3 regions of the Paraflavitalea devenefica genome follow, and region 3 is predicted to be linked to each of the others. Evidence: riboswitches for the same ligand, from Rfam matches in the RefSeq annotation. Region 3 holds a riboswitch; each other region holds the start of a gene.
The links. A riboswitch is a leader RNA that binds a small molecule or an ion and turns the genes downstream of it on or off. The one in region 3 is predicted to bind cobalamin.

Region 1 (8,328 bases), on a different contig from region 3:
TTTTAATAGCAGGTTTCTTGTCGTCTTTAGTACCGTCTCCATTGGTGGCGCGTTGAAAACAGATGATGAATTGCCCATCTTCACTGTAGTAATAAGTCTCCCGGAAAGGATCAAATTTGATGGGCGCTCCCAGGTCCTTCATGAGGTTGAGGTACTGGTAGATGTTTCTTTCAGACATTTTTAATCTGGCCGCCAGTTCTGCGGGGGTTCCGGTCCCTTTAATGCGGATAAGGCGGTCGATGCGTTCCAGGCGCTCAAGAATGTTCTTTCGCATGACACATTGGTTTAATGATTAACAGTATAGATTCAAAAGAATAGGCGATGGTGAATGGCTGTGGCGTGCTTCGACAGGTTCCTTTTAGAATAGCAAAGCCGGAGGCTTTGAAATAGCCGTCACCAGCCAGAGGCTGGCGACTGAAGAAGCGCTTCGACAGCTCTTCGACGGGTGAGCCACCCTGCACTTAACGTGACAGCGGCACCGCTTCCACAGCCGGTAAACGTCGTCGGCGCTTTTTCTCCAGCATGATGGCCCAGGCGCTCAGCAATACAAAGCCCAGGTTGAACACAATATGCGCTCCCCACGACATTTCTTCCAGGATGCCCCCGCAGGAACAGGGAATGTCCTTATAAAAAGAAAGCATCACAATAATGTACAAGGTAAACAGCAACATCAACACAAAGGAGGCATACAAGCCGGCCAGGCGCAGGAAAGGCAGCGATAACATAGCGGCAATAAGCAGTTCGGTAACAGGTACCGCCCATACGAGCAGGCCGGCAAAAGGAGCAATGATGGGCGATTCGCTGAGGCCAAAGCGGAAGTTGTAGTAATCATTGAGCTTGGCCATGGCAGCATATACCATCAACAGGATAAGGAGCAGGGATATGATCCCCACGATGAAACTTTTTTTCATTGATAGGTTCGATTTCTTAATGTTAGGGCGTTTTACATGGATACAGCACAGACAGTTCGCCTGTTCAACATGCAATACATCAATACCATACTTATAAGCAAAGTCGGGTGTTCACGGGTACGGTTAGTAACTAATCAGTGTAGCCTTTGTAGCAGTTGTATATAAGGGTTAAAAAGTGGGCCAGTGAGCAATTTCAGATAACCCGGACCGGCGAACTATACATAAGCTATCGTAGCATTCCCGTTTGTTCAGGAAGAGACGGCCCGGGTTATTGAAACTGCATAGATTTTCTCATGATCATATGGGCCTCTTGGTTTCCCAGTGGGGCCTCACTATAAATTTCGTGTATTTTTCCACTACCTTGTTTTAGATATCGGGAGTAAAATTTCCATAAATGACCATTATCTCAATTCTTAACATTGGGTTAAGGGTTTTCACCTATCGGTTTCGGGTTTAGCGTTTGGAGTTTCGGGTTGCTGCCGCGCTTTTAAAGCGCCTTATTATCACTTAGCAGCCTGCTATTTGAGATTAATCAAATGGTTACACGTAGTAATCCCGAACCCATCAACCAGCAATCCTGAAATTCATCAGCTTGCTACACCTGAAGAACCCGGAACACGAAACCTGAAACACGCCACAGTAATTATCCACCCCCTGTTACTAAGTTAGTTTGGCCTGCCCCGCCGGGAAGGCTAAGTTTGTATTCGCTCTTTTACAAAAAATTGTACCGGTATCCGGTCTATAGGGCTCATAAACAAGCATTTAGACCGGATTTAAAAGGGAACCATGTGAAAATCATGGACTGTTGCGCAACTGTGAATTCCGCCTCCGGCGGATAAAGTCAGACACCTGCCATACAATTGAGTGCCACACCTTCGCATCAAAGGTAATTGCACTGCTATACGGGCTCCACGCTGTTCCCCTTACCCCTCCGGGCAGCGCTGTGGCCAGGTACGTGTCGTTCCCTTTTGTAACGGGTGATTACTGGTTCCGTCCATAGAATATATTTCTGTTGGAGGGGAATTGTCGTCGGTATAACCGGCAATCGGCAGTCGGCAATGTGGAAGAGAAAGATGATATCAATTAAATACTTTGAATACCATGAGCAACGAAAATGAAATATTACTGCAGGAAAACAAAGACCGCTTTGTGATCCTGCCCATTAACTACCCCCGTGTGTGGGAGATGTACAAGAAGCATGAAGCCAGTTTCTGGACAGCGGAAGAGATTGACCTCAGCGGCGACATGAAAGACTGGGCCAGCTTAAACGACGGGGAACGTCATTTTATTTCACACGTGCTGGCCTTTTTTGCCGCCAGCGATGGCATTGTGAATGAAAACCTGGCCGTGAACTTCATGAGTGAAGTACAATTGCCCGAAGCACGCTGCTTCTACGGCTTCCAGATCATGATGGAGAATATCCATTCCGAAACGTATGCCCTGCTCATAGACACTTATATTAAAGATCCGCAGGAAAAGCACCGCCTGTTCCATGCCATCGACACCGTACCCGCGGTGAAGAAGAAAGCAGAATGGGCCCTGCGCTGGATCGAGAACGGTTCTTTCGCAGAAAGACTGGTAGCCTTTGCCGCCGTGGAAGGTATTTTCTTCAGTGGCAGCTTCTGCTCCATTTTCTGGCTGAAGAAAAGAGGCCTGATGCCCGGCCTTACGTTCAGCAATGAACTGATCAGCCGCGATGAAGGCCTGCATTGCGAGTTTGCCTGCCTGCTGTACAGCATGCTTCGTCAGCAAATGACACAAGAAGAAGTATATGCCATTATTGGCGATGCCGTGAAGATCGAAAAAGAGTTCATCACCGAAGCCCTGCCGGTAGACCTGATTGGTATGAATGCCAAACTGATGCAGCAGTATATTGAGTTTGTGGCCGACCGCTGGCTGAGTGAACTGGGCTATCCCAAGATGTTTAACAGCACCAACCCCTTCGATTTCATGGAGATGATCTCCCTCGAAGGAAAGACCAACTTCTTTGAGAAGCGCGTGGGGGATTACCAGAAGAGTGGGGTGATTGCGGGTAACAAGGAAGCGCAGAATTTCTCTCTCGAAGAAGATTTTTAATAGAATATTCATCACTTATCATAAATACTTACTGACCCATGTTTGTAATAAAAAGAAACGGCAAAAAAGAATCTGTCAAGTTTGACAAGATCACTGCCCGCATAGAAAAACTATGCTATGGGCTCGACAGGCGGTTTGTAAACTCCATTGATGTAGCCAAGAAAGTAATTGAAGGATTGTATGATGGGGTGACCACGACCGAGCTGGACAACCTGGCTGCGGAAACAGCGGCCTCCCTGACCGTAAAACACCCCGACTATGCCCTGCTGGCCAGCCGCATAGCCGTGAGCAACCTGCATAAAAATACCACGAAGAGCTTCAGCGGCACGATGAAACTGCTGTATGAATGCAAAGACAGCAAGGCCGGCAAGCTCGCTCCGCTGATTGCCGATGATGTATGGGCAATCATTGAGCAACATGCCGAGCTGCTGGACAGCACGATTATTTACGACCGCGATTACAGCTTTGATTATTTCGGTTTTAAAACACTGGAGAAATCGTACCTGCTGAAAGTAGATGGTAAAGTGGTAGAGCGTCCCCAGCACATGTACATGCGGGTGGCCATCGGTATTCACAAGGAAGATATTGACAGCGCCATCAAGACGTATAACCTGATGACGGAGCGCTGGTTTACCCATGCCACGCCTACCCTGTTCAACGCCGGTACGCCCAAACCACAGATGAGCAGTTGCTTCCTGCTCACGATGAAGGAAGACAGCATTGACGGCATTTATGATACGCTGAAACAAACGGCCAAGATATCACAGAGCGCCGGCGGTATCGGTCTTTCTATCCACGGCATCCGCGCTACCGGCAGCTATATCGGCGGCACCAATGGTACCAGCAATGGCATCATCCCCATGCTGCGCGTATTTAACGATACGGCCCGCTATGTAGACCAGGGCGGCGGCAAACGCAAAGGCGCTTTCGCCATTTACCTGGAACCCTGGCATGCCGATGTGTTTGAGTTCCTCGACCTGCGCAAGAACCACGGTAAAGAAGAGATGCGCGCCAGGGACCTGTTTTATGCCCTCTGGATCCCCGACCTGTTTATGCAGCGCGTGGAAAGCGATGGCCAGTGGAGCCTGTTCTGTCCGCATGAAGCACCGGGCTTGCATGAATGCTGGGGAGAAGAATTTGAAAAACTGTATCACCAATATGAGCAGGAAGGCCGCGCCCGCAGAACGGTGAAAGCGCAGGACCTGTGGTTTGCCATCCTCGACGCACAGATCGAGACCGGCACCCCCTACCTGCTGTACAAGGATAGCGCCAACCGCAAATCGAACCAGCAGAACCTGGGCACGATCAAGAGCAGCAACCTGTGTACAGAGATCCTGGAGTTCACTTCTGAAAATGAAGTAGCGGTATGTAACCTCGCCTCCCTGGCATTGCCCCGCTTTGTGAACAATGGCCAGTTTGACCACGAGAAGTTGTACGAGGTAACGTATGAAGTGACCAAGAACCTGAACAAGATCATTGACAATAATTATTACCCGGTAGAAGAAGCGCGCACTTCCAACCTGCGCCATCGTCCCATCGGGTTGGGTGTACAGGGTCTGGCCGATGCCTTCATCCTGATGCGCCTGCCTTTTGAAAGCGAAGAGGCGAAGCAACTGAATAAGGAGATCTTCGAGACGATCTATTTTGCAGCGATGACCGCCAGCAAAGACCTGTCGAAAGTAGAAGGCCCTTATGAAACGTTTGCCGGCTCCCCTGCCTCCAAAGGCATTTTCCAGTTCGACGCCTGGGGCACAGAACCTACCCTGCGCTGGGACTGGTACAGCCTGAAAGCAGAAGTGATAAAGCATGGTATCCGCAACTCCCTGCTGGTGGCGCCGATGCCTACCGCCTCTACCTCCCAGATCCTGGGCAATAATGAGTGCTTTGAACCCTATACTTCCAATATTTATGTACGCCGCGTACTGAGCGGGGAATTTGTAGTGGTGAACAAGCACCTGCTGAAAGACCTGGTAGAGCTGAACCTGTGGAATGATGAGATGAAGAACAGGATCATTTCACACAATGGTTCTATCCAAAAGATTGATGGTCTGCCCGAGCATATCAAGAATATCTATAAAACGGTATGGGAGATCAAGCAACGTACGCTGATCGATATGGCCGCCGACCGTGGCGCCTACATCTGCCAGAGCCAATCGCTGAACCTGTTTGTGGATGCGCCCACTACCGGCAAGCTCACCTCCATGCACTTTTATGCCTGGAAGAAGGGATTGAAAACCGGTATGTATTACCTGCGTACCAAGGCAGCCTCCCAGGCCGTACAGTTTACGGTAGAAAAACAAGGCGGCAAGATGACCGAGCCGCTCACCGATAACCATTCCTTGAAGGTAGTGGAAGGCGCCGATGGCGATGTGATCCCTGTGGGTGCTACGTGTACGATGGAAGAGGGTTGTGTGACGTGTAGTGCGTAGGGGAAGAAGCTGTTAGCTTTTAGCCGTTAGCTATTAGCGCCTTTGCCTCGATTAAAACAGCCGTTAGCGGTCGCTGATATTTTAAGGGCGCTTCCTGGATACAGGAGGCGCTTTTTTTATAGTATTCCGGCTTCTTTCCGCTTTCCGTAAACAGTTTTCCCAATTTAGCAAATGGCCCTTCCTATCTTGCAGCCATGTCTTTCAAAAAGATCATTGGTAAAGTGCATCTCTGGCTGGGGCTTACCTCGGGGGCCATTGTGTTTATTATAGCCGTTACCGGCTGCCTGTATGCGTTCCAGGCCGAGATACAGGAGATGACGCAACCCTACCGGTTTGTACAAGCGGAAAACAAACCCACTATCCAGCCCTCCCGGCTAAGGGCTATTGCAGAAGCGGAACTACCCGGCAAAAAGATACACAGTGTAGCTTATGGTAGTAAAACCGATGCCGTGCAGGTATCTTTTTATCAATTTGAGCCGGAGAACTACTATGATATTGTATACATCAATCCCTATAGCGGACAGGTGCTGAAGGCAAAGGATATGGAATCCGGCTTTTTCCCCTGGGTGCTGGACGGACACTTTTATTTATGGCTTCCGCCGGCTATTGGTCAGCCCATCATCGCTACCGCCACACTGATATTTGTGGTGATGATGATCTCCGGCCTCATCCTCTGGTGGCCTAAGAACAAGGCGGCCCGCAAACAACGCTTCAGCGTAAAATGGAATGCGCGCTGGCGCCGGGTGAATTATGACCTGCACAATGTGTTTGGTTTTTATATGACCTGGGTAGTGATCTTTATTGCACTGACCGGACTGGTATGGGGATTCCAATGGTTTGCCAAAGCAGCCTATTGGAGCGTGGGCGGGGAGAAATCGATCGTGTATGAAGAGCCGCTGTCGGATAAAAATGCCCAACCGCTCTATACCCAACCGGTAGATGTGATCTGGGAGCAATTGCGTAAGGAAGCCACCCATGCCGAGGTGATTGAAATGCACTTCCCCACCTCAGACTCCGGCGCTATTGAAGCTGCCCTGAATGCAGATAAAGACACGTACTGGCAAACGGATTACCGCTTCTATGACCAATACACCCTGAAAGAAATACCGGTGAAGCATGTGTGGGGACGAATAGAGGAGGCCCGTACAGCCGATAAGATCTACCGCATGAATTATGATATTCATACCGGCGCCGTATGGGGACTGCCGGGTAAATTCCTGGCCTTCTTTGCCAGTTTGATTGCGGCTTCTCTTCCTGTAACCGGTGTTATGATCTGGTTGGGCCGGAAGAAGAAGAAGTCCAGGGTTTCGAGTTCTGAGTTTCGGGTTGCTGCCGCGACTTGAGCTTACCTGCCTATTTTCAGCCTGCTGTTTTTGTAATGACAGTTCTACAAACCACCAAATCGCAACTTGTTACGTTGCTACACCTAAAGAACCCGAAACGCAAAACCCGAAACGCAAAATCAAAGATTTACTACGAGTACTGGTATTGTCAGCTCATGCCTTACCGAGTTGATCGTTTCGCCATAGAGCCAGTCTTTCACGCCGCTGTGGCGGTGGGCGCCAATGACCAGCATATCGGCCCCGTTCTCTTTTACCAGTCGCACAATCTCTTTGGCCCGGTCGCGGAAACCCAAGTGCCCCGTGGTGGTGAATCCCCGTTCGGACAACTGGCGGATGTAGAACTGCAGGCGCTCTTCATCGGCCCGCGTCTCAAAGTCGTCACTCTCCTGCCCCAGCAACCGCGCAGTAGGACTTTCCACAATATGGATGAGCACGTACTCCGTATCCGCTTTCCCCTGCCCGATGGCATGCGCCAGCAGGGCTGAATCACGCTCGCCAAATTCCAGCGCTACGGCAATCTTTTTATAGGTGGGCACTACCAACGGCTTCAGGCCCTCCACATCGGGGTGCATTTGTATGGATACCGGCTTCGCCCGCTTGCTGAACAAAGGATAGAAAACGGTGAACAGCAACAGGAGCAGGAATAAAAGTCCGCCTGCCACAATGATCACTTTCCAGAAAAGATTCCCTGGTTCATTAAACACTTTACCCGCCTCATTGATCACCATGCGGATGTTGAGGTATACCAGTACGGTGGCTATGAGCCAGGCAGCTATTTGTACAATGGGCTTGATAGCAAAAGCGCCCATGGCTTTTTTATCGCTCACAAAATGGATGAGCGGGATCACCGCAAAGCCCAGTTGCATGCTGAGGATGACCTGGCTCAGGATGAGCAGGCTGTCTACTTCCTTATCGCCGAAAATATAGATCACGATGAGGGCCGGAATAATGGCCAGTAGCCTGGTGAGCAAACGCCGTATCCAGGGATTGATGCGCAGGCGCAGGTAACCTTCCATGACGATCTGCCCCGCGAGGGTGCCTGTGATGGTAGAACTTTGTCCGGCAGCGATGAGGGCAACGGCAAATAGTATGGGGGCTATTTTGGTGCCCAAGGCGTCGGACAGCAGGGTGTGCGCATCCTTGATCTCATCTACAACAAGGCCTTGCTTAAAGAAAGCCGTAGCGGCCAGTATGAGTATGGCGGCGTTTACGAGGAAAGCCACATTGAGGGCGATGGCAGAGTCGACAAAGCTCCATTTCAGGGCCTGTTTGATGCCCTGCCTGGTGCGGTTGATCTTACGCGTTTGCACCAGGGCCGAATGCAGGTAGAGGTTATGCGGCATTACGGTAGCGCCAATGATACCAATGGCGATGTACAATGCTTCATCATTGGGTAACCGGGGTACCAGGCCGGAGGCCATATCCGACAGTGCCGGTTTTGCCAGCAGGATCTCTACCAGGAAGGAAAAACCTACCACGGCTACGAGGCCGATGATGAATACTTCCATTTTGCGCATGCCCAGCCGCTGCAGGTACAGCAACAGAAAGGTATCCAGCACCGTAATGGCC
Region 2 (8,328 bases), on a different contig from region 3:
TACAATTTTAGGAATGGTCTGGTACCGTTCCTGTGTTTGCATATAGGCCAGCACCTGGGCGCCCGTCATTTCGGGCATGTTGTAATCAAGAATAATGAGGCAGGGCAGCTCGCTGTCGGGACTTGCATTGAGGTATTCGAGGGTAGTGCGTCCATTTAAAAATTTAACCACCTCTGCGCCGGGCTGTACGTCGAGAATGGCTTCTTCAATCAGTTCGAGGTCTTCCTCATCATCATCGGCCATTAGAATTCTCAGGTTACTTGGTTCCATATCGTGCCGGTTTAGCGTCTACAGTAAAGATAAGTGCGCGGCATCATTCCACCCAAATGGAAATAAACGGGGTTCAACCAACCTTCTCCCGCACCAACTGTTCGTGCACAACGGGCGTTACCACGACCGGGTATTTCTCCACGGTGACATTGCTGGGATCGAGACCGAAGTTGACCGACTCTTTTACACTGAGCAATTTGAGGTTGAAGAAGCTTTTCATAATGAAGTTCTTCCGGAAAGGCATGTCGTTATCAAAGGACAGGAAGGACTCCAGCACCAGGAAGCGGAAATCACCAATAGCGCTTTCCTGGTAATACTGTTCATGCCGCTCTGATACATCTACCTCGCCGGTCTTTACCAATTCGCTCACCACCTGCCGGAAGTAATAATCCACCCGGGGATCTACCCGGAAACCAAAGTTGAAAACAATAAAGTAGATGTCATTTTTTACAATGGTTTCTACGCGGTAACGCCAGGCATAAGGTTCATCCAGCACATTCACATGCACAAACCAATAGATATCGGCCCGCTTGGGCGATTTGGAGAGGATGGAATCAATAGCAGTTTGCTCCACCATACGCGAAGAACCGGAGGGCGTGAGGTATACAAGGTTGGTAGCGTACTTGGGGATCTTTTCATCGCTGCTCAGCCGCTTCAACAGTTCAATGTAATTTTCTATCGGAACCAGTTTGGTAAGCGCGCGTTTGATGTTGCGCCCGCGGTGCCAGATAAACATAACGAGGAAGAGTACCGCGCCGATGACGAGCGTGATCCAGCCCCCTTCTTTGATCTTCTGGAAATTGGCAATTAAGAAAGAGATTTCAATGGCCAGGAATAAACCGGTAATGAACATCACTACCGGGAAGGGTACCCGCTTTACCTGCAGATAGTAGTTGATAAGCACCGTGCTCATGAGCATGGTAAGCGTAACGCTTAATCCGAAAGCGGCTTCCATGGCCGTAGACTCGCGGAAGTGCAATACCATAGCGATGCAACCTGCCATGAGGAACCAGTTGATGAAGGGAATATAGAGCTGCCCTTTAAAGTTACCGGGAAACACCACGCGGTGCCGCGGCCATATATCCAGCCGTATGGCCTCGTTGATGAGGGTAAAGCAGCCGCTGATGAGCGCCTGGCTGGCAATGATGGTAGCCAGGGTGGCCAGCACCAGGGAAGGCAGGAAGATCGCATCGGGCACGATATGGTAGAAAGGACTTATAATGCCCACCGGCTCACCAACATGCTGCAGCAGCCAGGCCGTTTGCCCCGCGTAGCTGAGGATGAGCGTAACCTTGATATACGTCCAGCTTACGCGTATATTGTTGCGGCCGCAATGGCCCATATCGCTGTACAGGGCCTCGGCCCCGGTGGTACAAAGGAAGATGCTGCCCAGCAACCAGAAACCGCCCGGCACTTCCCGCAGCATCACCCAGGCATAATACGGGTTGAGGGCTTTGAACACGCCCGGTGAATGGCGCATGGCCATGAGCCCCAGTACGCCGATGAACGTAAACCATACGAGCATAACAGGGCCAAATATCTTCCCGATCTTCTCCGTCCCAAATTGCTGGAAGCAGAAGAGGCCAATGAGAATGACGACAATGATGGGAACGGTATTAATATGCGGATTGATCTTCTGCAGGCCTTCAATGGCGGAAGCGACCGAGATGGGCGGGGTAATGATGCCATCGGCCATGAGGAAGGCGCCGCCGGCCATGGCCGGAATCAGCAACCATTTACCCCAGAAACGGCGAATAAGCGCATAGAGGGAAAAGATACCACCTTCCCCGTTGTTATCGGCCTGGAGGGTGATGATCACGTATTTCAGCGTGGTTTGAAAGAAGAGGGTCCAGAAGATCGCCGAGAGCGCGCCGAGCGCCACGTCTTCCGTTATGACCCGGTCATGAAAAACGGCATTGAGTGTGTACAATGGTGAAGTACCAATGTCGCCAAACACAATGCCGGTAGCAATTAAAACACCTGCTGAGGTAACCCGTTTATGGAACAATGCTGTTGAAGTCGCCTGCATGCGTTTTTTTGAGCGCCAAAATACTATAAAAACAGCTTGTCAGGTTATATGATTTTTCTTATTTATACGATACAGTCCTACCCTGCACGGAAGTAATCCTTCCATTAGCCACGCTATACCTTATCACCATGTCTCCACTTTGCGATTATTGCTTATCGGCCCTTATGCTGTTCGCTATCAGTGATCCAACAAACAAGATCATAAAAATAAAGAACACGACCCTCGCAACACCTTCAACACTGGCTGCGATACCGGCAAACGCAAAGAGCCCGGCGATGACCGCTATTGTTATGAAAACAATTGACCAGCGAAACATAACCAAGGATTTTATTGTTTACAATAGATCCCCACTACACAAAGGTACTATGTAGAAGTAGCATGCCTGCGCTCTTTTTAAGCACCAAATACTATAAAAACAGCTTGTTTTGTTATCCTCTTAAGGTGTTCTTGTTCTGCCAAATATCAGCGATAACAGGAATAGTACGATAAAAATAAAGAACAGGATCTTGGCTATGCCTGCCGCACCGGCTGCAATACCGCCAAATCCGAAAAGCGCCGCGATAATGGCTACTACTAAAAAGATGATTGTCCAGCGTAACATAAATAAAAGATTTAATTGTTTACAATGGATCATAATCCCGCGCCTTATACAACGGCGCATCCATAAACAAGGGCAATGCAGCAGGTGCAGGTTTCGCTGCTCCTGCCGGTATACTCCTGTACACGGTTACTTCAGGCTGATCCTTTTCTTGATGGGGTCTGGCTACAGGAACAGCAGCGGGTATCATTAACTGATCTCCGTTCCGGCTGCCTGCATCCCTTTTATTTTGAGTGTTCATACCTTATTAACGTTTAAAAACAATGCCCTCACCAGGCCATTGATCTGGTATTAAAACCTGAGTACACCACTCCACAATATGAACGGATTTGACCATATGTAGTAAACTCCTCCCCCGCTCCCGCTGCTGCGGGAAGGCCGGGAAGGGGGATTGCTAGTCAGTTCCCAACAGTTTATAAAATCATTGTTCATGCATTGGTCGCGCCTGTATTGTTCCGCTTGCCTGCCTCTCAAAATGGCTTATTTTTACGGCTCAATCCATCGAGCTGATGCGCCTGACAACCAGGAAATTCCTGCCCTTATTATTGACTGGCCTGCTGGCAGGCGCCGCCTCCACAGCACAGGTGCTGCTTCGCCTGGATCACCGGGTGGGTAAGCAGCCACTGGTGCTTGACTCAATAGGATACCGCATGCCGGCCGGCGATTCCCTCACGATTTCCCTGTTACAGTATTATATCAGCAATATCGAGCTGATCAGGGCCAACGGAGAGCGATATGTAATACCAAAGAAGGAAAGTTTTTTCCTGGTGAAAGAGCAGGCTGATTCTACGAAGACAATTGCCCTCCCCGTTCCGGAAGGCACTTATTCCGCCATTTCCTTCCTGGTGGGTGTAGACAGTGTAACTTCTACGCTGGGCATCGGGGAAAGAAAAGGCGTACTGGACCCCGGCAGGGATATGGCTGCCGGTGAAAGCATGTACTGGACCTGGAACAGCGGTTATATCTTTTTTAAACTGGAGGGCGCTTCACCTGCGATCCCGGCAGATGCTACCGGTTTCCGGCAGTTTGAATTCCATATTGGCGGCTACGGCGGTTATAATTCCCCTACCATTAATAATATCCGGCGTGTGACAGTCCGGTTGCCGGCAAAAGAACCGTTGCAGGTAAGTGCAGCTAAAAAAGCCATTGTACACCTGCAGTTTGATGTATTGCAGGTACTCAATGCCGTATGGACAATTGACCTGAAGACACAGCACCATATTATGCTTACGCCCGCCAGCTCCCGGGTTGCCGATAATTATGCGCGGGGCTTTGCGTACAGGAACGTGGAATACCAAAACAAGTAGCATGAAAAAAATGCGGGTCATATATGGATGTGCAGTGTTGATGCTGATCTGGTTGCTGAGCGGCTTCCTGCGACATTCCCCTTCATCCTTTGCCGGCAGTTATGCAGACAGCTTTCCGCAACCTGCCCATTTCCCGCGGCCAGTATATGATCTTTCCAAAAACCAATATAATAAGACCAAGGTTGCCCTGGGCAGGCGGTTGTTTTATGATGGCACCCTGTCGAAGAACGGTACCGTGAGCTGCGGCACCTGCCATATACAGGCTTCGGCCTTTTCCCATCACGGTCACCGGCTGAGCCATGGGATATTTGATTCACTGGGCACACGCAATGCGCCGGCCCTGCAAAACCTGGCCTGGGCCACTTCGTTTATGTGGGATGGCGGCGTGAATGACCTCGACCTGCAACCATTGGTACCCATCAGCAGTCATGTGGAAATGGGTGAATCGGTAGAAGCAGTAGTGAACAAGATCAAGCAGGATGCTTACTACCCTACTTATTTTTATGCCGCCTTTGGCAACCGTGAGATCACGACAGCCCGGGTAATGCAGGCGCTGAGTATGTTCATGAGCACCATGGTAAGCGCCAACAGTAAATACGACCAGGTGATCCGTAAAGAAGGTATTGCCTTTACGCCGGAAGAATCGACAGGCTATACTTTATTTAAAAACAAATGCGCCCCCTGCCACAGCGAACCCTTTTTCACCGACTTCAGTTTCCGCAATAATGGCCTGTATCCTTACAGCCAGGATTTCGGGCGTATGGGTGTTACCAGTCAGCCCGCCGACAAGTACCGCTTCAAAGTACCTTCCCTGCGGAATATTTTCTTAACAGCGCCTTATATGCACGACGGACGGTTTAAAGACATAGACCAGGTACTGGAACATTATGCCGCCGGCGTACAGTTGACAGATAATATTGATCCGTTGCTGTTACAATCTTCAGGCAGGACTGGCCTTCCTTTGTCCAACACCGATAGGTCCGCTTTAAAAGCTTTCCTGCACACGCTGACGGATACATCGTTTACCAATAATCCTAAGTTGGGTGAAGTGAACATATGTCCGCAATGTATCAGGTATTAGACAACTTATTAACGAGCTACTCACAATTGATCATTCACCACAATCTTTCCCCTTATCTTTGCAACGCTTAAGGTTCATTACCGTTATGGGTAGTGATTAAAAGGGAATCCGGTGATTGCCACCAGCAAAAATCCGGAGCTGTCCCGCAACTGTAAGTTCTTTACGTGGGTACGCATCATAGTATGTTCGCATATACACCCACGAAATTGCCGGATCTACATGCCACTGTTGCTGTTTTGTATAACGCAAACGCAATGGGAAGGCGTCCGGCAATAGAACAAGCCAGGAGACCTGCCTTCAGCTACCTACTTAATTCATAGCTTTCGGGTAAAAAGCATGAATGATTGGCTGCACGCAGCTTATTCATTTTTTTCCCTGTAGTTATGCCTGCTGTCCCCTGCTGTAACAGGCAACGGCCGGTTGTGCATACCTATGCACCGGAATGACTATCCGGGGTATGGTGTTGTATTGATTAAGTATGGTAACAGGTTGTTTTCTATCACACTTAATCATACCAAAATGCACAACCGGTTATCCGCCATGAAAGGCTTGCTGCTGCTGATCTTTATGGCCAGCCTGGCAGCCTGTAACAAAGACAACGACTTCCAGCAACCGCTCACCCAATCCACCAGCCAAAAGACACAGGTATTGGGCAAGTATGAAAACGGCATCATCCTGGTAAATGAAGGCTGGTTTGGCCATGACAATGGCAATGTAAATTTCTACCGCTACGGACAGGACACGATTGAACAGATGGTATACCACCTGGAGAACCCGGGCAAAGAACTGGGCGTCACCACGCAATACGGCGCCGTATTCAATGGCAAGCTGTATCTGGTATCCAAGCAGGGACCATTCGTGGTAACCGATTCCAAATCGCTGGTAGAGACCGGTCGCATCGCCTCCCTGCCTGCCAATGGCCGCGCTTTCCTGGGACTGGACAGCACCAATGGCCTGATCAGTACTGCCAATGGCATTTACCCGCTCAATCTTTCCACGCTTACGGTAGGCGCGAAGATCACCGGCATCAACGGCGAAACAGGCTGCCTATACAAGGAAGGCAATTACATTTTTGTACTGAACCAATCGGCCGGACTGATAGTACTGAACCAAAGCAATTACAGTATTGTGAAAACCATCGCAGGGATGAACCAGGGGCTTTCCAAAACACCTGATGGCAGCCTCTGGGTGGCAGGCGGTACTTCACTCGTAAAGGTGAACACCACTACTTTAGACACCAATAAGGTGACACTTCCTTTCACCTTGGGCAATCCCTGGTTTGCCTGGAACGTAGGCACCGTTACTACTTCTTCTACGGAGAATGCGGTATTCATTGCCAAAACCATGTCGTGGGGCGCCGGCGGCAACCAGCTTTATAAATACATAGCCGGTAACCCAGCTTCCCTCTCGGCCCCCTTTGCCACGATACCCACTGGTAAGGAGTTTTATGGCGCGGCTGTAGGTTATTATGCTGCCGCCAATGAACTGGTAGTAACAGCTGTACAATCGGGTTATGGGCAAAACTATTCCTATAACAGTCTTTACTTTTATGATGCCGCCAATGCAACCCTGAAGAAAACGGTCAATTATACTTACTACTACTTCCCCGCTTTAATGATCTTCAATTAATCCTGAACCATGAACAAAATAATCATCCGCTACCAACCTGTTCTTATCCTCCTGGTCTTTGTTGCTTTATTACCAGGCTGTAAAAAAGACACCCCCGATAAGATAGCCGCTACTGTTATGATCAAGGAGCCTGCAGGCGGTTTTGTGGTAGACCGGTATCAGTTCCTCGTACTGCCTGCCACTACTACCCTGCCCAATGCAGTGTACGCATGGAAAGCCGGCAATGAGATCATTGCAACGACCGATACGCTTCGCTTTATCAGCCATACCGCCGGTACTTATCCCATTACCCTGACCGTTACCAATGGCACGGAAACGCTATCCACCACTATTAACGTGGTGGTGAAAAAGGAAAGCACGGCGTATTCTTCCAAAGCGATGAAAGTATTTGAATACTTCCCCGCACCGGGTCAGTTTGTGAACAGCATGCCTGAATGGAAGGAAGGGGAAACCGCCGAACAGATGGCGCTGAAAGCAACCAACGCGCTCAAAACATCATCCGGTATTCACCTGGGCGGCTTTGGCGGATTTGTAGTAGTGGGCTTTGATCATGCGATCATGAACAACTCCGGTCAGGCCAGCTTTAAAGTATTGGGCAATGCTTTTAATGAATGGTCAGAGGCCGGTATCATTGAAGTAGCGATGGATGCCAATGGCAATGGATTGCCCGATGATACCTGGTATGAGATTGCCGGTTCGGAATACAATAGTCCGAAAACGATCCACCATTACGAGATCACCTACCACAAGCCGGATGAAAATAAAGTGCCTACGCCCGATGAAAATAACTGGTCGCTGAGCGATACAACCTATATCCGGTGGACGGACAACCAGGGGGCGGCCGGTTACCTGTCTAAAAACGTATTCCATGCACAACCTTATTACCCGCAATGGAAAGGCAGCAGCATTACGTTCAAAGGCACAAAGCTCACCAGCAGTGGTGTCAAAGACCAGTCTGGCAATGGATCTTATTATGTGAGCTCGCCTTTTTCTTTCGGCTATGCTGATAACTGGCCCAATGCGGATGAAGGGGTTGGCATCCGGCTCGACTGGGCAGTAGATAAGGCAGGTAAGCCGGTGAAGTTGCCCGCTATCCATTTCATCAGGATCTATACCGGTATGCGTGCCGAAGCAGGCTGGCTGGGAGAAGTATCTACAGAGATTATGGGTGTAGAAGATCTGGGGCTGCAATGATGAACACTGTATTACGGCAATATATTTGGCTCCTGGTATGCTGTTGCAGTATCAGCACAGTTGCTGCACAACAGAAAGATACTGCACGGGTGCGCAGTCTTGACGCTGTAATAGTGACAGCCGACCGCACCATCAAAGAAGTAATACCTGTGCAAACGCTGAACGGCGCTGCCCTGCAACGCCTGAGCGTACACTCCGTGGCCGATGCCATCCGGTATTT
Region 3 (8,328 bases):
CGATGGAATGTCCCCCGATAATAAATTTACCGGCCGGTGTCTTATACTTTGCCGAAGCATCTTTAACCAATTGTTCCAACCTTGTTTGCAGTACATTGGCCGAATCAAAGAAAACCCTGTTTGATAAATACGTGATAACTACTGTATAGCCTGCTGCCTGGGCTTTCACCGGCAGGTCGGTCTCCTTCATCATATCATCCGCTTCGGTAGAAGCGCCCGGAATAAAAACAAGCAGGCCTTTCGACACGCCACCGGCCGGAAGCAGGGCCAGGTGATAGCCGTCAACCCTTCCGTTGGTTCTGTAAAGAACAGTATCATATTGTTGTGCCGGGCAAATAACAGTGAGTAACATACAGGTTAATGTAAAAAATAGCGTTCGCATAGTGAAAGGTGTTGATTACGGTAAGAAGCTAATATACGAAAATGTTCGTTTATAGTCGGCAAGGATGGCATATTTTTATTGCTGTCTGAATCCCTCTCGTCTGCACAAATAGCCCGCATGTCGATTTCCCGGCCGGATTAATATATTTTAAGACTTCTCCCCGCCTGGCATCCTTTAATTTCATCGTCTTAGATCCCATCAGCTTATTCACTAAAAAGTAAGAGGTTAAGGCAAACATCTACATTTAATCATTCAGTTTTCCAAAACACGGGCTGACTGTGCCCTGCGCGCGCGGGTAAATAAATTGCAATCATTGATTTCATCATGAACCGACCCTCTATGCATAAAGACGAAGTATTTAAAGAAGTGTATTCAAAGCCTGCTGATTTTACGTTCAGCAGCAAAGTAGCGGGTGTCTTTGACGACATGGTCAACAGGTCCGTCCCTTTTTATGAAGAGATGCAGCGCATGGTGGCCGAACTGGCTGCCGACCATTGTATACCGCATACAAAGGTATATGACCTGGGCTGCTCCACAGGAACTACTCTTATATATATGGACCAGGCGGTCCCGGACGATATCAGCTTTATTGGCATAGATGATTCTGCAGATATGCTCAGCAAATGCCGGCAAAAACTGGAAGCGCTTCCCTGCTCACATCCCTATGCTTTGCAGGAAGAAGACCTTAACCGGGCTGTTATTATCCAGGATGCTTCTGTGGTAGTGCTCTGCCTTACCCTGCAATTCGTGCGTCCTATTAACCGTGAACGCCTGCTGAGGGAGATCTGTGAGGGACTGGTGCCCGGGGGCGTGGTGATTATTGTAGAAAAGATACTGGCCGAAAACAGCGCCTTCAACCGGGACTTTATCAAGTATTATTATGACATGAAACGCAGGCACCTGTACAGTGAGATGGAGATTGCCCAAAAGCGGGAGGCACTTGAAAATGTATTGATCCCATATAAGCTGAGTGAGAATATCACCCTGCTGCAAAAGACTGGATTTGATCATTGTGAGGTATTCTTTAAATGGTATAATTTTTCAGGGATCATTGCAAAAAAATACTAAATGGTCAGGATCGGTAATTTCTTTTTTAAGCACAGGAATGGATTGTTTATAGTACTCTACCTGCTATTGTTCGTTCCTTCTGCCCCTTTATTCAGTGAGCAATATTTCGGGGCCGGTTATTATTACTGGCCGCTCATCACCGGACTGTTGGTTACTGTGATGGGGCAGGTTATACGCGGCGCCACGATCGGATTGGCTTATATTATCCGGGGCGGTAAGGATGGTAAGGTGTATGCAGAAGACCTTGTTACGACTGGTATTTTTCATCATTGCCGTAATCCCTTGTATGTGGGCAATATGCTGATGCTGCTGGGTGTAGGTATTCTCTCTAATTCACTCCTGTATGTGGTGGTGGTTATGCCGCTGTTCATACTCATTTACCAGTCTATTGTACTGGCGGAAGAAAACTTCCTGCGCGGGAAATTCGGGCAGGCCTTCGTAAGTTATTGCAGCCGGGTAAACCGGTGGCTGCCTATGCTCAAGAGACTGGGTACAACTTTTAGCTCGATGCAATTTAACTGGAAGCGCTGGCTGCTTAAAGAGTATAATACCCAATATATCTGGCTTTCCGGTATCGTACTGATCTTACTGTTCAGGTATCCGCAGTTAACCGGTTATGATAGCCACTTCAGGAATATTTTAGGGGCCGTTTTGTTGCCACTCCTGCTGGTATGGTATCTTTTTGTCCGATATTTGAAGAAATCGGGCAAACTGAAAGAATAATGATTATCGTCATACAGTGCATAGACAGGGTAGGGCTGGTGGCTGCCATCTCCGGTGTGCTGGCGCAGCAGCAGCTTAATATTGTTTCTTTGCGGGAGCATGTGGACAAGACAGAGAACCGCTTTTTCCTGCGGGTGCAGGTAGAGCAGGAAGCTGATGCTGCAGGGATCGCAAAATCCCTGCAGGCGGTTTTGCCGCCTGATGCAGCCATCGTAGTAGACCCATTGCCGCAAAAGAAGATCGTGGTGATGGTGACCAAAGAGTATCATTGCCTGGGGGATATGCTGATCCGTCATTATTTTAAAACGCTGGGCGCCCATATACAGGCTGTTATCGGTAATTATGATACCCTGCAGGATATCTGCGGCCGCTTTGATGTACCCTTTCACCATGTACCGCATCATGAGGCTCTCAAAGCCGTATTTGAAGAACAGATAAAGGACTGCATAGCACAGTACGCGCCGGATTATATTGTGCTGGCCAAGTTCATGCGCATTTTATCGCCTGCTTTTGTAGCGGCCTTCCCCGGCCGCATCATCAATATCCATCATTCATTTCTGCCTGCCTTTGCCGGCGCCAATCCTTACCGGCAGGCATTTGAGCGCGGCGTGAAGCTGATTGGCGCTACTGCCCATTTTGTAACGAATGACCTTGATGAAGGCCCCATTATTGCCCAGCAGATTATACCGGTGACCCACTCCCTCACAGCCTCTGATATGATGCGGGCCGGTAAAGAAATAGAAACTGCTGTACTGGCCAAAGCGCTACGGCTTGTATTTGATGACCGGGTGTTTGTGTATAATAATAAAACAGTTGTCTTCGAGTAATAGAAAAGATATACCTTCGCGCCATCGTTCTTTACTTTAATGGTCGTTTCCAGGTTAATGTCGCCTATCGTTATCGGCGGTATTATTAAAAAGGAACCATGTGTAAATCATGGGCTGTTGCGCAACTGTAAGGGTTGAAGGTCGCACGTTTCACGTTCGCCATCACTCCCAAGCCAGATACTTGCCAGGAAACCGGACGAATGCTTTCGCAGTTTAAAGCAGAAGTCAGGAGCAGCCCCATGCCTCATAAGGCTGTACCTCTCTTATTCTTAAATTCCGGAAGCATACTCTTAAACGTAAAGGCATTATTCACTTAATGTTTAACCTAAAAGTTTTTGCGTATGCTGACAAACAACCTGGGCTACCCGCGTATGGGCAGCCACCGCCAACTCAAAAAGGCCTGTGAACAGTACTGGACAGGCGCCATCTCCCGGCAGGAGCTATTCCTGGCCGCCAAAAGGATCCAGGAAGATAACTGGACGCTGCAGGCCGCAGCCGGCATTGATCTGATTCCCTGTAATGATTTTAGTTTTTATGACCAGGTGCTGGACATGTCATTGCTCCTGGGCGTTATCCCCACCCGTTATGCACCGGTGGTAACCGATGTGAAGGACAACACAGAGATTGATCTCTATTTTGCCATGGCCAGGGGCTACCAGCGTCATGGCCTTGATATTACGGCCATGGAGATGACAAAATGGTTTGATACGAATTACCATTATATCGTACCTGAGTTTACACATGACCAGTCGTTTAAGCTGTTCTCCAACCGGCTCTTCAGTGAGTTCAGCGGGGCAAAGTATGTGACCGGCAAAACGCCCAAGCCTGTTTTGATAGGTCCTGTTTCCTATTTGCTGTTGGGCAAAGAAAAAGGAAGCGTGCCTTTTGACAGGATAGACCTGATCAAAAAGCTGGTGCCGGTGTATGTTGAGATACTGAATAAGCTGAAAGATGATTACCGGGCCGACTGGATACAACTGGATGAACCTTTCCTGGCCATGGACCTCACGGAAAAGCAACAGCAGGCCTATAAGTATGCCTATGCAGAGATTAAGAAGCATTGCCCGCATGTGAAGACCCTGCTTACCACTTATTTTGAAGGCCTGCAGGAAAATACTGAACTGGCCGTTAGCCTGCCGGTTTGCGCTTTGCATGTAGACCTGGTGCGGGCGCCGCGGCAACTGGATGACATTTTAAGCAGCATACCGCCCAAACTGTCGCTTTCACTGGGTGTTGTTGATGGCAGGAATATCTGGAAGAATGATTACAGCCAATCGCTGTCCCTGATCCGGAAAGCGATTGACAGGCTGGGGGCGGAGCGCGTGATGATCGCACCTTCCTGCTCCTTACTGCATACGCCTTTTGACCTTGACCTGGAAACTGGTCTTAATCCTGTGATCAGGAACTGGATGGCTTTCGCCAAACAGAAGCTGCAGGAGGTAAGAGAACTGGCCGCTATTGTAAATGGCAATACTTCTTTGCTGGTCGCCAACCAGCAGGCGCAGGAAAGCCGCAGCACCTCAGCGCTTATCCATAAGCCGGCAGTAAAAGAACGGGTAGCAACCATTACAGCCAAAGACGGTGAACGCAATAGCCCTTTTGCTATACGCCAACAGGTACAGCGCCAACTGTTCCAGCTTCCTTTGTTTCCTACTACTACGATCGGATCATTTCCGCAAACGGATGATATCCGGCAATTGCGCGCCCGCTTAAAAAAGGGGGAGCTTACCCAGGCTGAATATGATACCGCTATTGAGCAGGCTACCCTGGAAGCCATCCGCTGGCAGGAAGAGACGGGGCTGGACGTATTGGTGCATGGCGAGTTTGAGCGCAATGATATGGTAGAATATTTTGGGGAACAGCTTGACGGATTTGTGTTTACGAAAAACGGATGGGTACAAAGCTATGGCAGCCGCTGCGTGAAGCCGCCTATCATTGTGGGCGATGTAAGCAGGCCTGCGGATATGACGGTGCGCTGGAGCAGTTTTGCACAAGCGCAAACGACCCGCTTTATGAAAGGCATGCTCACCGGGCCGGTAACGATCCTGCAATGGTCGTTTGTAAGAAATGACCAGCCGCGTTCTGTGACCACCAACCAGATTGCCCTGGCTATCCGGGATGAAGTGGTGGCGCTGGAAAAAGCAGGTATTAGTATTATACAGGTAGATGAGCCTGCCATCCGGGAAGGATTGCCCCTGCGGAAAAAGGACTGGGGAGCCTACCTGCAATGGGCGGTACGGGCATTCCGTATATCAGTCAGCGGTGTAAAAGATGAAACGCAGATCCATACGCATATGTGCTACAGTGAGTTTAATGATATTATAGAGCATATTGCTGCGATGGATGCCGACGTGATCACGATAGAAACTTCGCGTTCGCAAATGGAGCTGCTGGAAGCGTTTGCACATTTTAAGTATCCCAATGAGATAGGGCCGGGGGTGTATGATATTCATTCGCCCCGCGTGCCATCGGTAGCAGAGATGGTATCACTCCTGGAGAAAGCGGCCACGTTATTGCCGGCGCGCAATGTATGGGTGAATCCCGATTGCGGGCTGAAGACCCGCAAGTGGCCGGAAACAAAAACAGCGCTGGAAAATATGGTGAAGGCCGCCGCTATAGCGAGGGCGGAAGTTGAGAAAAAGATTGTTGCCTGATGAAGTTTGTGAGTGGTCAGTAGTGCTCACCACTGACCCTCACCTTAGAATTTATGTACCAGTCCTACACCTACTGCGCCATCCTGGTAAGTAGGCATAATGACGGTATTGAGCTTCTTGTTTTTGGATAAACCGCGTTGGAGCATGGGGTATAGCCAGTAAGCCAGTTTGGTGGAGGCTATACCCACACCAGCGCCGGCCACCACATCGCTGAACCAGTGCTTGTTGTTGTACATGCGCAGGTAACCTGTAGTGGCGGCCATGGCATAACCTGCCACGCCATACCAGGGACTCACATCCTTGTATTCCTGCCGCATAAATTCTGCCGCTACAAAAGCATTGGCAGTATGACCGGAAGGAAAAGAGTAGTAATCTGAACCATCGGGGCGCTTCTCGCCACTGAATTTTTTAATGGAGAATACGGCGCTGTTGGAAATGAGCATGGACATACCATACAGGATGGTACGGTCCTTAAAGTTATGTTTGCCTTTAATACCCGCGGCATTCAAACCATATACGGCCAGTGCCGGTGCATATTGCAGGTAGTTGTCTATAGAAACCTTGTTATGCGGGTGTTCAATCGCCAGCTCTTCTTTAATGCTGCGGTTAACGTCCTTTAAACCATGACTGGCCAGCGATGTAACGCCGTATGAGATCATGGCGGCAGGGATAATGAGTGACCTAAGGGGAAATGCCCGTTGTGGCACAGGTATACTCCAGTTTACTTCCCTGGGTATGGTATCTGTAGCCGGGATGACACGGCCCGAAGTGTCCGTGTATTGTGCAGTAGCTGGATTGATGGCGGAAATTGTTATAATGACCACCACCATGATTTTTAACCGGTAATGCATGAATGTAAACAGGGGGCTTTTATTGCAAACTAAACGTAAAATCTAAAGAAAAATTGAGTCCCGGTAACCGCCGGAGGCAGTTCGGACGCTGAAAATGGTATTAATTCGTTATGTATGAGGGGCAATAAATCAAGGTGTTGTTGGGGCAATTTGTCGTGTAGCGCTATGATGCTCAGCCTGTTGTTGAGTGGAGACGAAGCCCTTCCAGGTGTGTAGATGGCATCCGGATGGTACCCAGTTAAAAAAATCTTAATGTTGTCCGGGAGCTATCCGGCCGGTACCCGGCGGCGCCTCCACTTATGCACGTCCGGTAGTTAACGGGGACCAGTTACCCTTACTGTTCCGCATTTTTTTATTACTTTTATCGCGATACCTCTTTCGTTAAGGTTGAAGAGTAAAAATAAACGGGTTTTTTACTGGTTCGGTCAGCGACGAAATGAGTTGGAAGCAAGGCTTTTGTTGTGACAACGCTCCAAACCTGCACTACCCGTTCTTTTGAACGATCATAATGCTGGTTATGGCTGGTTGGTAGCATCGCCTGAAAGCGCTGTCAACTCTTTTTTACCGGTAACTGTAATCACCTGTTTCATGAAATCAGCCGAGGATGCAATGATATACCTGTTCCAGCAAGGCGATGAAAATGCCTTTGCTACGATCTACCACTTGCAATACCCTGTTATTTATTATTATGCCAGGCATTTTGTGCCGGACGCCCAGGATGCCCGGGATATTACCACCGAAACATTTGTGAAACTCTGGAAGTTACGGGCCAACTTCGACAATATTCATAAGATCAGCACCTTCCTGCATATTACAACCCGCAATGCCTGTATAGATGTATTGCGCCATAAGAAATGGAAAGCAGGTAAGCACCAGCAGTTGATACAGTTACTGATGGAGGATGAAGCGATGATCGCCCGCAATAACTCGCCCATGGCTGCTGCTACCCGGTTTGTACATGGACTGGCAGAAGGGGAGTTACTGAGCCGCATATACGCTGTCATAGAAAAGTTGCCCCCACAGCGTAAAGCCATTTTTAAGATGTCCTTTCTCGAAGGCATGAAGAATGGAGAGATTGCTGCTCATTTAGATATCAGTGTACAGACGGTGCAAAACCAGAAGACAATTGCGCTTAAGTTCCTGCGTATGATCTTTTGCCGGTCCCAGGGGCTTCCGGTGGTGCGCAGAACTCCGTTGGCTCATGGCATTCCTGTGGAGAGAAGAAGACGATCAGCAGGAGTCCTTACGGAAGAAAGCGGCGGGCAGGTTGCTTAACTACTATGGTCAGCCATTTTGCAAGCTACTGTTGTGTACCTGGTACGTATCATTTCCTGTATGATTTTTAGCACCCCGACGGTATATTGGTTTACCCTGTTCGTTATTATATACGACACCCTCCGCCTGTGTAAAATGCAGTTTACCGGCAGGGTGACTTTGCGCTTATTTTTTTGTATGTCCCGGCCTTCCCCGTTTAGGCCGGGTTTTTTTATTCCCGTTTGTTGGTTATGGATATAAAGGAAGGCATATATGAGCCTGGGTAATGTGTGCCCGCATGTAAGGGTTTCCCTTTAGATGCTGTTAAACATTTGTGATTAAACCGGTAAAAAACAATAAAATACCGTAGGAATACTTTTTTATAAGTACGCATATAAAGTTAGATTTGGAAACTCTCCTTTAATAACGGTAATGGTCCTTAGACGAAGCAAAGCAACACTTCTACAACCAACAGACCGTCCCTTTTGATAGCACCTCCGGTTAATGCCTGGTAATGGTATTTGTAAACTGTTTAGTGTACAGTTCAATGTTGTTATCATGAACAATGC

Region 1: another riboswitch for cobalamin. It lies ahead of HB364_RS32545 (ribonucleoside-diphosphate reductase small subunit); the one in region 3 lies ahead of metE (5-methyltetrahydropteroyltriglutamate--homocysteine S-methyltransferase).
Region 2: another riboswitch for cobalamin. It lies ahead of HB364_RS14585 (DUF5074 domain-containing protein); the one in region 3 lies ahead of metE (5-methyltetrahydropteroyltriglutamate--homocysteine S-methyltransferase).

What each region holds. Positions count from the first base shown of each region.
Region 1 covers NZ_JAARML010000011.1:49,016-57,343, reverse strand. Annotated here, with positions in the region: gene HB364_RS32555 (HTH domain-containing protein) at 1-274, opposite strand, end outside; gene HB364_RS32550 (MauE/DoxX family redox-associated membrane protein) at 462-911, opposite strand; cobalamin riboswitch at 1,623-1,781, shown strand; gene HB364_RS32545 (ribonucleoside-diphosphate reductase small subunit) at 2,013-2,987, shown strand; gene HB364_RS32540 (ribonucleoside-diphosphate reductase subunit alpha) at 3,026-5,416, shown strand; gene HB364_RS32535 (PepSY-associated TM helix domain-containing protein) at 5,611-6,759, shown strand; gene HB364_RS32530 (Nramp family divalent metal transporter) at 6,879-8,328, opposite strand, start outside.
Region 2 covers NZ_JAARML010000002.1:1,281,425-1,289,752, reverse strand. Annotated here, with positions in the region: gene HB364_RS14620 (response regulator) at 1-270, opposite strand, end outside; gene HB364_RS14615 (KUP/HAK/KT family potassium transporter) at 344-2,299, opposite strand; gene HB364_RS14610 (DUF1328 domain-containing protein) at 2,445-2,615, opposite strand; gene HB364_RS14605 (DUF1328 domain-containing protein) at 2,736-2,900, opposite strand; gene HB364_RS14600 (hypothetical protein) at 2,920-3,138, opposite strand; gene HB364_RS14595 (MbnP family protein) at 3,407-4,204, shown strand; gene HB364_RS14590 (cytochrome-c peroxidase) at 4,206-5,285, shown strand; cobalamin riboswitch at 5,339-5,598, shown strand; gene HB364_RS14585 (DUF5074 domain-containing protein) at 5,805-6,914, shown strand; gene HB364_RS14580 (PKD domain-containing protein) at 6,924-8,108, shown strand; gene HB364_RS14575 (TonB-dependent receptor) at 8,108-8,328, shown strand, end outside.
Region 3 covers NZ_JAARML010000007.1:72,008-80,335, reverse strand. Annotated here, with positions in the region: gene HB364_RS29340 (hypothetical protein) at 1-382, opposite strand, end outside; gene cmoA (carboxy-S-adenosyl-L-methionine synthase CmoA) at 707-1,450, shown strand; gene HB364_RS29330 (methyltransferase family protein) at 1,451-2,173, shown strand; gene purU (formyltetrahydrofolate deformylase) at 2,173-3,000, shown strand; cobalamin riboswitch at 3,035-3,203, shown strand; gene metE (5-methyltetrahydropteroyltriglutamate--homocysteine S-methyltransferase) at 3,342-5,654, shown strand; gene HB364_RS29315 (phosphatase PAP2 family protein) at 5,699-6,505, opposite strand; gene HB364_RS29310 (RNA polymerase sigma-70 factor) at 7,094-7,780, shown strand; gene HB364_RS29305 (GNAT family N-acetyltransferase) at 8,318-8,328, shown strand, end outside.